DNA from 2 places in the Rhizobacter sp. P3_C12 genome. Region 1 is predicted to be linked to the other one. Evidence: predicted binding sites of a transcription regulator. Region 1 holds the regulator's gene; the other holds the start of a gene.
What was found. Region 1 encodes sigma-54, which starts transcription at its own class of promoters, with help from an activator protein. Its sites were predicted from a motif close to TGGCANGNAANCTGCTTT; they were not measured.

Region 1 (5,521 bases):
CGCCGCTCGCGGTGCTCGCGCACCTCGGGCTCACCGGCCTGGGGCTGTCGCCGGGCGCCTGACCGGCCGAGCGGTCTTGTGGTCGACACGGGCGGCGCCCACAATCGCCGTTCCCACTCCAAGGAGCACCTCATGGGACTGCTGGATTCCGTGGTCGGCATGGTGGCCGGCCAGAGCGACCCGACGGGCCAGGGCGGCGGCAACCAGGCGGCGCTGATCGCCGCCGTGGTGTCGATGCTGAACTCGAACAGCGCGGGCGGAGGCCTCGGCGACCTGATCTCGCGCTTCCAGCAGGGGGGCCTCGGCTCGGTGATCGGTTCGTGGGTGTCGACCGGGCACAACCTGCCGATCTCGGCGGAGCAGCTGCAGAGCGTGCTCGGCTCAGGCCAGCTTGCGCAGATCGCCGAACAGCTCGGCCTGTCGCAGGACGAAGCGGCCGCGCAGGTGTCGCAGGTGCTGCCGCAGGTGGTCGATCACCTCACGCCGAACGGGGAGTTGCCTGAGAGCGCTGCCGGCAGCATGGGCGACATCGGCAGCTTGATCGGGAGCTTGCTGCGGCGTTGAAACGTCGGCGGGCCGAGCGCCGGGCCGCCCCAAGCCGGCCCGCATCCCCTTGGGGGATCGACCGGCGTACCCGCCGGGCGAGGGGTTGTCATGACCTCAGCGCGCTGAACCCGCGACCAGGTCGAAGCGGAACAGCCGGCACTCGATCGGGCCGTTCCACATCGGCGTGCGCTTCGATTCCTTCAGGCGCATCGCGCCGGGCAGCTTCATGTCCGGGCTCAGCACATAGGCCGTCCAGCCGCCTTCGTGCTGCGTGTACGCGCGCTTCCAGTGAGCGGACAGCCGCGGGAAGAAATCAGCGACCAGCGCCTTGTTGTCGCCATCCGCGTCCTCGCGCGCCGGCGCTGCCGCGCGCGCCTTGCCCGCGACCTCGATGCGCTCGCCGTACGGCGGGTTGATCATCAGCGTGCCGGGCAGCGTGGCCGGCAGCGCGGGCGCCGGGCGCTCCAGCGCATCGCCGCCGTTGAACTGGATCGCGTCCTCGACGCCGGCGCGCTGCGCATTGCGGCGCGCGAAATCGACCATCCGGAACGACACGTCGCTCGCGTGGATGGGCACCGCGCTCGCGTGGATGCGTGACTGCGCATGGCTCTTCAGGCGCTGCCATTGCGCACGCATCTCGGCATCGGCGAACGGCAGCAACCGCTCGAACGCGAAGCGGCGCTTCAGCCCGGGCGCGATGCCGCAGGCGATCTGCGCGGCCTCGATCGCGATCGTGCCGGAGCCGCAGCACGGGTCGTGCAGCGCGCCGCCGGCCTCGGGCGTGCCGCGCCAGCCGGCGGCGGCCAGCATCGCGGCAGCCAGCGTCTCCTTCAGCGGCGCGTCGCCCTTGTCCTCGCGCCAGCCGCGCTTGAACAGCGGCTCGCCCGAGGTGTCGACGTACAGCGACGCCCGCTCCTCGCCGACGTGCAGCAGCAGCGGCAGGTCGGGGTGGCGGGTGTCGACGCTCGGGCGCGTGCCGGTGGCCTCGCGCAACTGGTCGCACACCGCGTCCTTGATGCGCAGCGCGGCGAAGTTCAGGCTGCGCAGCGGGCTGCGGTGCGCGGTGGTGTCGACGCGCAGCGTGTGCTCGGGCGTGATCCACTGCTGCCAGTCGACGCTGCGCGCGAGCTCGTACAGGTCGTGCTCGTCGCGGTACGGCCCCTCGGCCACCTCGGCCAGCACGCGCTGCGCGAGCCGGCATTCGAGGTTCAGCGTCATCACGTCCTGCGGGTCGCCGTCGAGCGCGACGCCGCCGCGGCCGGCGTGCACCTGCGCGGTCGGCAGGATGCGCAGCACCTCTTCTTCGAGGAGCGCTTCAACGCCCGCGGCACAGGGCAGGAACAGGGGGAGGGCGCACATCGGGATTCAGTTCAGAGAGACTTGCGGAGGTTCGCGGGGGCGATCTTCAGCGCTTCGCGGTACTTCGCCACCGTGCGGCGCGCGACCTGGATGCCCTGCTCTTCCAGCATGTGGCTGAGCTGGCTGTCCGACAGCGGCTTGGCCGCGTCCTCGGCACTCACCAACTGCTTGATCAGCGCCCGCACCGCGGTGCTCGAGGCATTGCCGCCGGCCTCGGTGTTCAGCGACGAGCCGAAGAAGTACTTCAGCTCGAAGGTGCCGAACATCGTGGCCATGTACTTGGCCGTCGTCACGCGCGAGATGGTCGACTCGTGCAGGCCGAGCTCGTCGGCGATCTCGCGCAGCACCAGCGGCTTCATCGCGATCTCGCCGTGCGTGAAGAAGCTCTTCTGCCGCTCGACGATCGCCTGCGAGACGCGCTGGATGGTGTCGAAGCGCTGCTGGATGTTCTTCATGAACCAGCGCGCCTCCTGCAGCCGCGAGCTCAGCGCGCTGCCACCGGCGCCGCCGGAGCCGCGGCCCTGGCGGATCGCCTGCGCATAGAGGTCGTTGATGCGCAGCTTGGGCATCACGTCGGGGTTCAGCACGACCTTCCAGTTGCGGCCCGATTTCTGCACGATCACGTCGGGCACGATGATGTTGGCCTCGGCCCGCGCGAACGGGCGGCCGGGCTTCGGCTCCAGCGCGACGATCAGCGTCTGCGCTTCCTTGATCAGCTCCTCGTCGGCGCCGGTCGCGGCCATCAGCTTCTTCATGTCGCGCCGGGCCAGCAGGTCCAGGTGCTGCTTGCAGATGATGATCGCGATCATCTGCGCCTCGCAGCGCTCCTGCGCGCGCAGCTGCAGCGTCAGGCATTCGCCCAGGTTGCGGGCGCCGACGCCCAGCGGCTCCATGTTCTGCAGCCACTTCAGCGCGCACTGCAGGCGCTCGAGGATCTCCTCCTGCTGCTCGGGGTCGCCGGCCAGTTCGGCGGCGATCTCCTCGAGCGGGTCGGCCAGGTAGCCGTCGTCGTCGAGCGACTCGATCAGCACGGTGATCGCGATCGCATCTTCGGCGCTGACGCGCATGCCGAGCAGTTGCTCGCGCAGGTGATCCTGCAGGCTGGGGGCCTGCGGGTTGCGGTCCTGGCCGTCGAAGTCGTCGTCGGGGTTGCTGCCGCTGCCGGCCGCGCTGGGCGTCTCGCGGATGCCGTCGAAATCGTCGCGCTCGGTGCCGTTCTCCCAGTCCTCGCGCTCGGTCGCGCCGAACTCGGCGCTGTCGACGCCGGCGGACTCGTCGGGCGCGGTCTCGGCCGACGACTCGCTCGCGGTGCTGCTGTCGGCCTCGCGCTCGGCATTGCGCTCCGACGTGGTCAGCCGTTCGGTCAGGGGCTCGGACGGAGCCGCTTCTTCCAGCTCGGCCTCGAGGAAGGGGTTCTGCTCCAGCATCTGCTCGACTTCCTGGTGGAGTTCGAGCGTGGAGAGCTGCAGCAGCCGGATGGACTGCTGCAACTGCGGCGTCAAGGCCAGGTGCTGCGACAGGCGGACCTGAAGGGAGGGCTTCATGTGTCAGCCCTCACATGCGGAAGTGTTCGCCGAGGTAGACCTTTRGCACATCGGCGTTGTCGACGATCTCGGCCGGCGTGCCCTCGGTGAGCACACGCCCCTCGCTGATGATGTACGCGCGGTCGCAGATGCCCAGCGTCTCGCGCACGTTGTGGTCGGTGATCAGCACGCCGATGCCACGGCTCTTCAGGAACCCGATGATCCGCTGGATCTCGATCACCGCGATCGGGTCGACGCCGGCGAACGGCTCGTCCAGCAGGATGAAGCGCGGCTGCGTGGCCAGCGCCCGGGCGATCTCGACGCGGCGGCGCTCGCCGCCCGACAGCGCCGGGGCCGGGCTGTCGCGCAGCTTCTCGATGCTCAGGTCATTCAGCAGGTCGCCGAGCAGCTTGTCGACGGTGGCCTTCGGCAGCTCCTTGCCGTCGGGGCCGCGCTGCAGCTCGAGCACGGCGCGGATGTTCTCCTCGACGGTCAGCTTGCGGAAGATCGAGGCCTCCTGCGGCAGGTAGCTCAGGCCCAGGCGCGAGCGCTGGTGGATCGGCAGGCGCTCGACGCGCTGGCCGTCGATCAGGATCTGGCCGTCATCGGCGCGCACCAGGCCGACGATCATGTAGAAGCTGGTGGTCTTGCCGGCGCCGTTCGGGCCGAGCAGCCCGACGACCTCGCCGCTGCGCACCGACAGGCGCACGTCCTTGACGACCTTGCGCGCGCCATAGGTCTTCTGCAGGCCGATGGCCTCGAGCCGGCTGGTGTCGGCGGCAGCGGTGCTGGCGGGGACGGCGCTCAACGGCGTGCTCCCGAGGCGGCCTGCGACGCCGCTTCGGCGGCGGCCGGCGTGCCTTCCTTCGGCGTGAACACGTAGCGCACGCGGCCGGTCGGGTTGCTCGGGGTCACCGCGGCGCTGCCGCCGGCGACGGTGAACAGCTCGGCCGTGCCGTCGTAGGTGATCAGCGCGCCGGTCACTTCGTCGGCCACCGCGGTGCCGCGCAGCCGGCGCACCGAGGCCTTGTTGACGAAGCGGATGGTGTCGAGCTTGCTGTCGTACTCGAGGCGCTCGGCCTCGCCCTCGACGAATTCATTCACGCCCTCGCGCTTCTGCCGGAAGCTGGCCGGCTGGGTCGGCGTGCCGACGGCGATGGCGGACTGGTAACCGTCCGGTCCCTCGCGCACCTCGATGCGCGCCGCCTTGATCAGCATCGTCCCCTTGCTGACGACGACGTTGCCGTTGAACACCACCAGCTGGTTGATCAGGTCGACCTTGCCCGGCTGGTCGGATTCGACTTCCATCTTCTTCAGCCGGTCGGCCCGTTCGGCCTGGGCCGGCAGCGCCGCGGCGAGCATGCAGCCGGCGGCGACAAGCGCCAGCCGACGCCGGGAGAAAAGGGAGGTGTAGGTAAGTGGGGTCATTGCGGCATGAAACTTGCAGGCCATTCTAGCCACAGTTTCATGCCGTCGGGGTTACGAGATGAAGTCGGCGTTGCACCGACTGGGGGTCTCAAGCGCCAGCGCGCGACTTCTGAATGAGGAAGTCGGTGACCTGCAGCATGCGCTCGTTGGTGCCGGCCAGCGACCCCGACGTGAAGTAGCGGCCATTGATGCCCAGGGCTGGCACGCCGTCGAGCTTGTAGGCCTCGGCCAGCTTGGCGGCCTGCTTGGTCTTGGTCTGCGTCGAGAACGAGTTGTAGGCCTCCAGGAACTTGGCGCTGTCGATGCCGTTCTTGGCCATGAAGGCGGCGATCTCGTCGGGCTTGTCCAGGCGGGCGTGCTCGTTGTGGATCGCGTAGAAGACCTTGCGGTGCATCGCCTCGACCTTGCCCAGCGTCTCGAGTGCATAGAAGATCTTCTGGTGCGCGACGAAGGGCTCGTCGCGGAACGCGACCGGCACGCGGCGGAACACCACGTCGGCCGGCAGCTTCTTCTGCCAGGCGTCGAGCGCCGGCTCGAAGGCGTTGCAGTGCGGGCAGCCGTACCAGAAGAATTCCAGCACCTCGATCTTGCCCGGCGTGGCAGGCGACACCGGCTGCGCGAACTTGATGTAGTTGGTGCCCTCGACCGGGGCGCCTTGCGCGAGG
Region 2 (6,444 bases), on a different contig from region 1:
ACGAGCCTCGATGACGAATGGGCGCCGTGGTGGAAGGCGCGCGCGGCCGAAGGCCACCTGTTCGGCTCGCACACCTTCGACCACGTGTATTGGGTGGCCGATGTGAAAACGGGCCAGAAGGGTGGCGGCTTCAAGGTGCGGCCCAGCGCCGGCCCCAACGCGGGCAAGCTGCTGACCTGGACCGCGGCCGAGTACTGCGCCGAGCTGCAGCGCCCGGCCGACCGCTTCCGCGCGATGACCGGGCAGGCGATGCCGCATCTGTTCCGGGCGCCCGGCGGCAAGACCTCGCCGGCGCTGCTGGCCGCGGCCAAGGCCTGCGGCTGGACCCACGTGCCGTGGAGTGCCGCCGGCTTCCTCGGTGACGAACTGCCGAGCGATCGCTACCCGAATGCGCAACTTTTGCAGCGCGCGCTGGATCACATCCGGCCGGGCGACGTGATGCTGGCCCACCTGGGCATCTGGTCGCGCCAGGACCCGTGGGCGCCGGCGGTGCTCGAGCCGCTGATCCAGGGGCTCAAGCAACGCGGCTTCTGCTTCGCCACCCTGCGCGACCACCCCGCCTACCGGGATGCAGCGCAACGCTGATCCCTTCTGCCGAACACGCTCGCCATGCTCGATTCCCTGCTGCTTGCCTTCACCGACGCCTTCGGCCGCGTGCAGCAGGCGCTGTTCGAAGGCGTCGTGCAGCCACTCGCCTTCCAGCTCGGGCTCGGCAATGTCGTCGAGGATGCGTTCGATGCCACCGGCTGGCTGCTGGTCGGCCTGCTGCAGATCGTCGTGCTGCTGGTGGTGTTCGGCGCGCTGGAGCGCTGGCGCCCGGTCGAGCCGGTGACCGACCGGCGCGCGGTGCGCATCGACGTGCTGTACACGCTGATCCACCGGTTGGGGCTGTTCCGCGTCGGTTTGTTCTTCGCGGTCGATCCGCTGTTCGACGAGGCCTTCGGTGCTGCGCGGCTGGCGGGCCTGCCGACCTGGCAGTTCGACGAGTGGTTCGGGCCGTGGTGGCCGGGCGTCACCGATACCGCGTGGTTCAGCTTCGTTGCCTACCTGCTGGTGTTCGACTTCGTCGACTACTGGATCCACCGCGGCCAGCACCAGTTCCACTGGTGGTGGGGGCTGCATTCGCTGCACCACAGCCAGCGGCAGATGACGATGTGGAGCGACAACCGCAACCACCTGCTCGATGACCTGATCCGCGACAGCGTGATCGTCGTCGTCGCGCGGCTGATCGGCATCCCGCCGGGGCAGTTCATCGCGGTGGTGGCCTGCACGCAGCTGCTGGAGAGCCTGTCGCATGCGAACCTGCGGGTGTGGTTCGGCACGGTGTTCGAGCGCGTGCTGGTCAGCCCGCGCTTCCACCGGCTGCACCACAGCATCGGCCTGGGGCATGAGACCGCAGGGCAGGGCACGCTGGGCGGGCACAACTTCGCGGTGCTGTTCCCGGTGTGGGACGTGTTGTTCCGCACCGGCAACTTCGAGATCCGCTACGACCCGACGGGCATCCGCGACCAGTTGCCCGAGGCGGGCGGACGCGAGTACGGGCAGGGGTTCTGGCACCAGCAGTGGCTCGGACTGCGTCGCATGCTCGGCCGCTAGCGAGCGCAGCAACCGGGGCCTCGGGTATCCTGCCGCGCCATGGTCAAGCCTCTCTTCGATTCCTTCTGGCGCGCCGCCGCCTACTGCCTGCATCCGCGCGTCATCGTCCTGTCGCTGCTGCCGTTGTTCCTGCTGGTCGGCCTCACGTTCGGCCTCGGCTACTTCTTCTGGGAAGCCGCGATCGATGGCGTGCGCGACCTGTTCAATGCGTGGGACCTGCTGCACGCCCTCTTCAACTGGCTCGAGAGCATCGGCGCCGGCAACCTGAAGTCGGTGCTCGGCCCGCTGGTGGTGATCTTCCTCGCGACGCCGGTGCTGGTGCTGCTGTCGCTGCTGGTGGTCGCGACGATGATGACGCCGGCCATGCTGAACCTGGTGGCGCAGCGCCGCTTCCCGCTGCTGGAGCGCCGCCGCGGCGGCACCTTCCTCGGCAGCGTCGTCGTGAGCCTAGGCTCGACGGCGATCGCGGTCGTCGCGCTGATCGCGTCGATCCCGCTGTGGTTCGTGCCGCTGATGGTGCTCATCGTGCCGCCGCTGATCTGGGGCTGGCTCACCTACCGCGTGATGGTCTACGACGTGCTGTCCGAGCACGCCAGCAAGGACGAGCGGCGCGAGCTGGTGCGCCGCTACCGCACCAGCTTCCTCGGCCTCGGCATCGCGACCGGCTACCTCGGCGCCGCGCCGTCGCTGGTGTGGGCCTCGGGCCTGATGTTCGTCGCGCTCGCGCCGATCCTGGTGCCGGTCGCGATCTGGATCTACACGCTGGTGTTCGCGTTCTCGTCGCTGTGGTTCGCACACTTCGCGCTGGCCGCGCTGGCCGAGCTGCGCGCCGAGCAGCAGCTCGCCGCCGCGGTGGTGGCGCCGCCGGTCGATCCGACGCCGCTTCCGCTGCCCCCCGCATAGCTCCACCCACAAGGCTTTCCGCATGAACTTCGGCCTGATCATCATCGGCGACGAGATCCTGTCCGGCAAACGCGAGGACAAGCACCTGCCCAAGGTGATCGCGCTGCTCGGCGAACGCGGCATCCCGCTCTCGTGGGCGCGCTACGTCGGCGACGACCCCGCCCGCATCACCGCCCACCTGCGCGAGGCCTTCGCGAGCGGCGACGTGGTGTTCTCGTGCGGCGGCATCGGCGCCACGCCCGACGACCACACGCGCCAGTGCGCCGCCGATGCGCTCGGCGTGCCGCTGGCGCTCCATCCGCAGGCGCGCGAGCTGATCCTCGAGCGCATGCGCGACATCGCCGCCGAGCAGGGCCTGCCGTACGAGCCCGAGCGCGCCGACAACCTGCACCGGCTCAACATGGGCATGTTCCCCGAAGGCGCGCAGATCATCCCGAACCCCTACAACAAGATCGCCGGTTTCTCGGTCGGCCATGTGCACTTCGTGCCCGGCTTCCCGGTGATGGCCTGGCCGATGGTGCAGTGGGTGCTCGACGAGCGCTACACCGCCGAGCACCGCAGCGAGCGCCCGCGCGAGCAGTCGGTCATCGTGTTCGGCGCGATGGAGTCGACCCTCACGCCGCTGATGGAGGCCATCGAGGCCCGCTTCGACGGCGTCAAGGTGTTCAGCCTGCCGAGCGTCGACCACCCGCAGTGGGGGCGCCACATCGAGCTGGGCGTCAAGGGCGCGGCCGCACCGGTGGCCGAGGCCTTCGCCGAGTTGCTGGCCGGGCTGCGTGGCCATGGTGCGCAGCTGGGCCCCGAGTTGGTGCGATGAGGGCTGGAACTCTTGTCCAGCATGGTGCTGCGCGGCGCACCAAAGTGGCGTCACCGCCCCCCATCCATCGCGGTTCCGAGGCCCTCGCTCACCCGGTGGATCGCATCCCGGCAGGGGCCGCGCCGTCATCGGGCGCGGGCATGCTTTCTGCTACATTCCTGTGCGCATTTCCAGGCCCCTCCCGGCACTGAAACTGTCGTTGTACCAATCCCACTCACCCCACAAGCCTCTCGCTAGGAGAACCTGATGGCAAAGACCGTCGCCGACGTGATGAAGATGGTGAAGGAAAGCGAGGTCAAGTTCGTTGACTTCCGCTTCACCGATACCCGCGGCAAAGAGCAACACGTTTCGGTGCCCCTGTCTGCGTTCGACGAAGACAAGTTCATCTCCGGCCATGCCTTCGACGRTTCGTCGATCGCCGGCTGGAAGGGCATCGAGGCTTCCGACATGCTGTTGATGCCGGACCCGAACACGGCCAACATCGACCCGTTCTTCGAAGAGCCGACGCTGATCCTCACCTGCGACGTGATCGAGCCCACCGACGGCAAGCCCTATGAACGCGACCCGCGTTCGCTGGCCAAGCGTGCCGAGGCCTACCTGAAGTCGTCGGGCATCGGCGACACCGCCTTCTTCGGTCCGGAACCCGAGTTCTTCATCTTCGACAGCGTGCGCTGGAACGTGGACATGTCCGGTTCGTTCTCGAAGATCGAGTCCGAGGAAGCCGCCTGGAACACCGGCAAGGAATACGACCACGGCAACTCCGGCTACCGTCCGGCGGTCAAGGGCGGCTACTTCCCGGTGCCCCCGGTCGACAGCGCGCAGGACCTGCGCTCCGAGATGTGCCTGATCCTCGAATCGCTGGGCATCCCGGTCGAAGTGCATCACCACGAAGTGGCGAATGCCGGCCAGATGGAAATCGGCACCAAGTTCAGCTCGCTGGTGCAGCGCGCCGACTGGCTGCAGCTGCAGAAGTACGTGATCCACAACGTGGCCCACGCCTACGGCAAGACGGCCACCTTCATGCCCAAGCCGATCGTCGGCGACAACGGCTCCGGCATGCACGTGCACCAGTCGGTCTGGAAGGACGGCAAGAACCTGTTCGCCGGTGACGGCTATGCCGGCCTGAGCGAATTCGCGCTGTTCTACATCGGCGGCATCATCAAGCACGCCCGCGCGCTGAACGCGATCACGAACCCCGGCACCAACAGCTACAAGCGCCTGGTCCCGGGCTTCGAAGCCCCGGTCAAGCTGGCCTACTCGGCCAAGAACCGCTCGGCCTCGATCCGCATTCCGTACGTCGCCAACCCGAAGGGCCGCCGCATCGAAGCGCGCTTCCCGGACCCGCTGGCGAACCCGTACCTGGCGTTCTCGGCCCTGCTGATGGCCGGCATCGACGGCGTGGAGAACAAGATCCATCCGGGCGAAGCCGCCACGAAGGACCTGTACCACCTGCCGCCGGAAGAAGACGCGAAGATCCCGACCGTCTGCCACAGCCTCGACCAGGCGCTGGACTACCTGGACAAGGACCGCGCGTTCCTGACCAAGGGCGGTGTCTTCACCGATGCTTACCTTGATGCGTACATCGAACTGAAGATGCAGGAGGTCACGCGCTTCCGCATGACGACCCATCCGGTCGAGTTCGACATGTACTACAGCGCCTGATCTGCGGCGCCTGATGGCGGCGCGGAACCCGGACGGGGGCTGAAGGCTCTCAGATCCAACGGTTCCGCCACCGACATGACGAGAAGGGACGGCATGCGCCGTCCCTTTTTACATGGCGGGATCGGCCACAATCCACCAGATCCCACGGCCCGAGGTATCTCTCATGCGCTCTCACCGAACCACGACCCGTCGCGTGCTCACACTGGTTGCCGTTGCCACCGTGATCACCCTGCCTGCCCGGGCCGCCGAAGAAAAGACCGTCTACCGCTGCCCCGGCAACCCGGTGCTCTACACCGACACGCTGTCCGCGAAGGAAGCCAAGGAGAAGGGCTGCAAGACGCTCGAGGGCACGCCGATCACCGTGGTGCAGGGCCAGCGCCCGGCGAAGGCCGCCTCGGGCGCGGCGACCTCGGGCCAGAACCGGGTCGACCCGAACGACCAGCGCGCCCGTGACAGCGATGCACGCCGCATCCTCGAGGCCGAGCTGAAGAAGGAAGAAGACGCGCTGGCCGAGATGCAGAAGGCCTACAACAACGGCGAACCCGAACGGCAGGGCGACGAGAAGAACTACCAGAAGTACATCGACCGCGTCGCCGAGATGAAGGCCAGCCTGATGCGCAAGGAAAGCGACATCGCCGCGCTCAAGCGGGAAATCGCGAAGCTGCAGTGAACAACCCGGTGAACAAGCCGGTGAGCAAGCCCAAGCCCGCGCGACCGGCGCTGCCGGGCGACCTGCCCGGGCGCTACGAGGCCTTCGACCACCTCGCGACGATGGTCGCGGTGGTGCGCGACGACGGCAGCTGCCTGTTCGCCAATGCCGCGTTCGAGAACGTGCTGGGCCTGCCGCGGCGCAGCGTGCTGGGCGGCTCGCTGTTCGAGTGGTTCATCGATGCCAACTCGGTGCGCGACACCGTGGCCGCGGTCGTGCGCAACGATTTCTCCACCAGCCGCTTCGAAGCCCTGCTGCGCCGGCCGGTGTCGGCCCATGGCGATGCGCTGCCGGTGCACGTGATCGTGAACCAGCTCGACCGGGCGAACGAGGCGATCGTCGAGCTGGTGGAAATCGAGCAGCAGACCCGGCAAGACCGCGAGGAGCGCGCACTCGGCCAGGCGCGCGCCAACAAGGAGCTGATCCGCAACCTGGCGCACGAGATCAAGAACCCGCTCGGCGGCATCCGCGGCGCGGCGCAGCTGCTCGAGATGGAGGTCGAGTCGCGCGCGCTGACCGAGTACACGCAGGTCATCATCCAGGAGGCCGACCGGCTGCAGGCGCTGGTCGACCGGCTGCTCGCGCCGCACCGCAAGCCGCACGTGGTGAGCGACGTCAACATCCACGAGGTCTGCGAGCGGGTGCGCTCGCTGATCATTGCCGAGTTCCCGCGCGGTCTCGCGGTGCAGCGCGACTACGACATCTCGATCCCCGATTTCCGCGGCGACCGCGAGCAGCTGATCCAGGCGGTGCTCAA

Region 2: glnA (type I glutamate--ammonia ligase) is a predicted target of sigma-54. The motif match lies at 3,453-3,470, and genes of this name have one in related genera.

Annotation. Positions count from the first base shown of each region.
Region 1 is NZ_JBFUGW010000325.1:540-6,060, reverse strand. Features, by position in the region: partial or broken gene AC1DXV_RS29960 (RsmE family RNA methyltransferase) at 1-62, shown strand, start outside; gene AC1DXV_RS29955 (YidB family protein) at 133-564, shown strand; gene AC1DXV_RS29950 (THUMP domain-containing class I SAM-dependent RNA methyltransferase) at 661-1,905, opposite strand; gene AC1DXV_RS29945 (RNA polymerase factor sigma-54) at 1,917-3,449, opposite strand; gene lptB (LPS export ABC transporter ATP-binding protein) at 3,460-4,236, opposite strand; gene lptA (lipopolysaccharide transport periplasmic protein LptA) at 4,233-4,856, opposite strand; gene AC1DXV_RS29930 (thiol:disulfide interchange protein DsbA/DsbL) at 4,945-5,521, opposite strand, start outside.
Region 2 is NZ_JBFUGW010000191.1:4,606-11,049, forward strand. Features, by position in the region: gene AC1DXV_RS24100 (polysaccharide deacetylase family protein) at 1-585, shown strand, start outside; gene AC1DXV_RS24105 (sterol desaturase family protein) at 610-1,596, shown strand; gene AC1DXV_RS24110 (EI24 domain-containing protein) at 1,636-2,499, shown strand; gene AC1DXV_RS24115 (competence/damage-inducible protein A) at 2,522-3,316, shown strand; gene glnA (type I glutamate--ammonia ligase) at 3,563-4,978, shown strand; gene AC1DXV_RS24125 (hypothetical protein) at 5,172-5,648, shown strand; gene glnL (nitrogen regulation protein NR(II)) at 5,669-6,444, shown strand, end outside.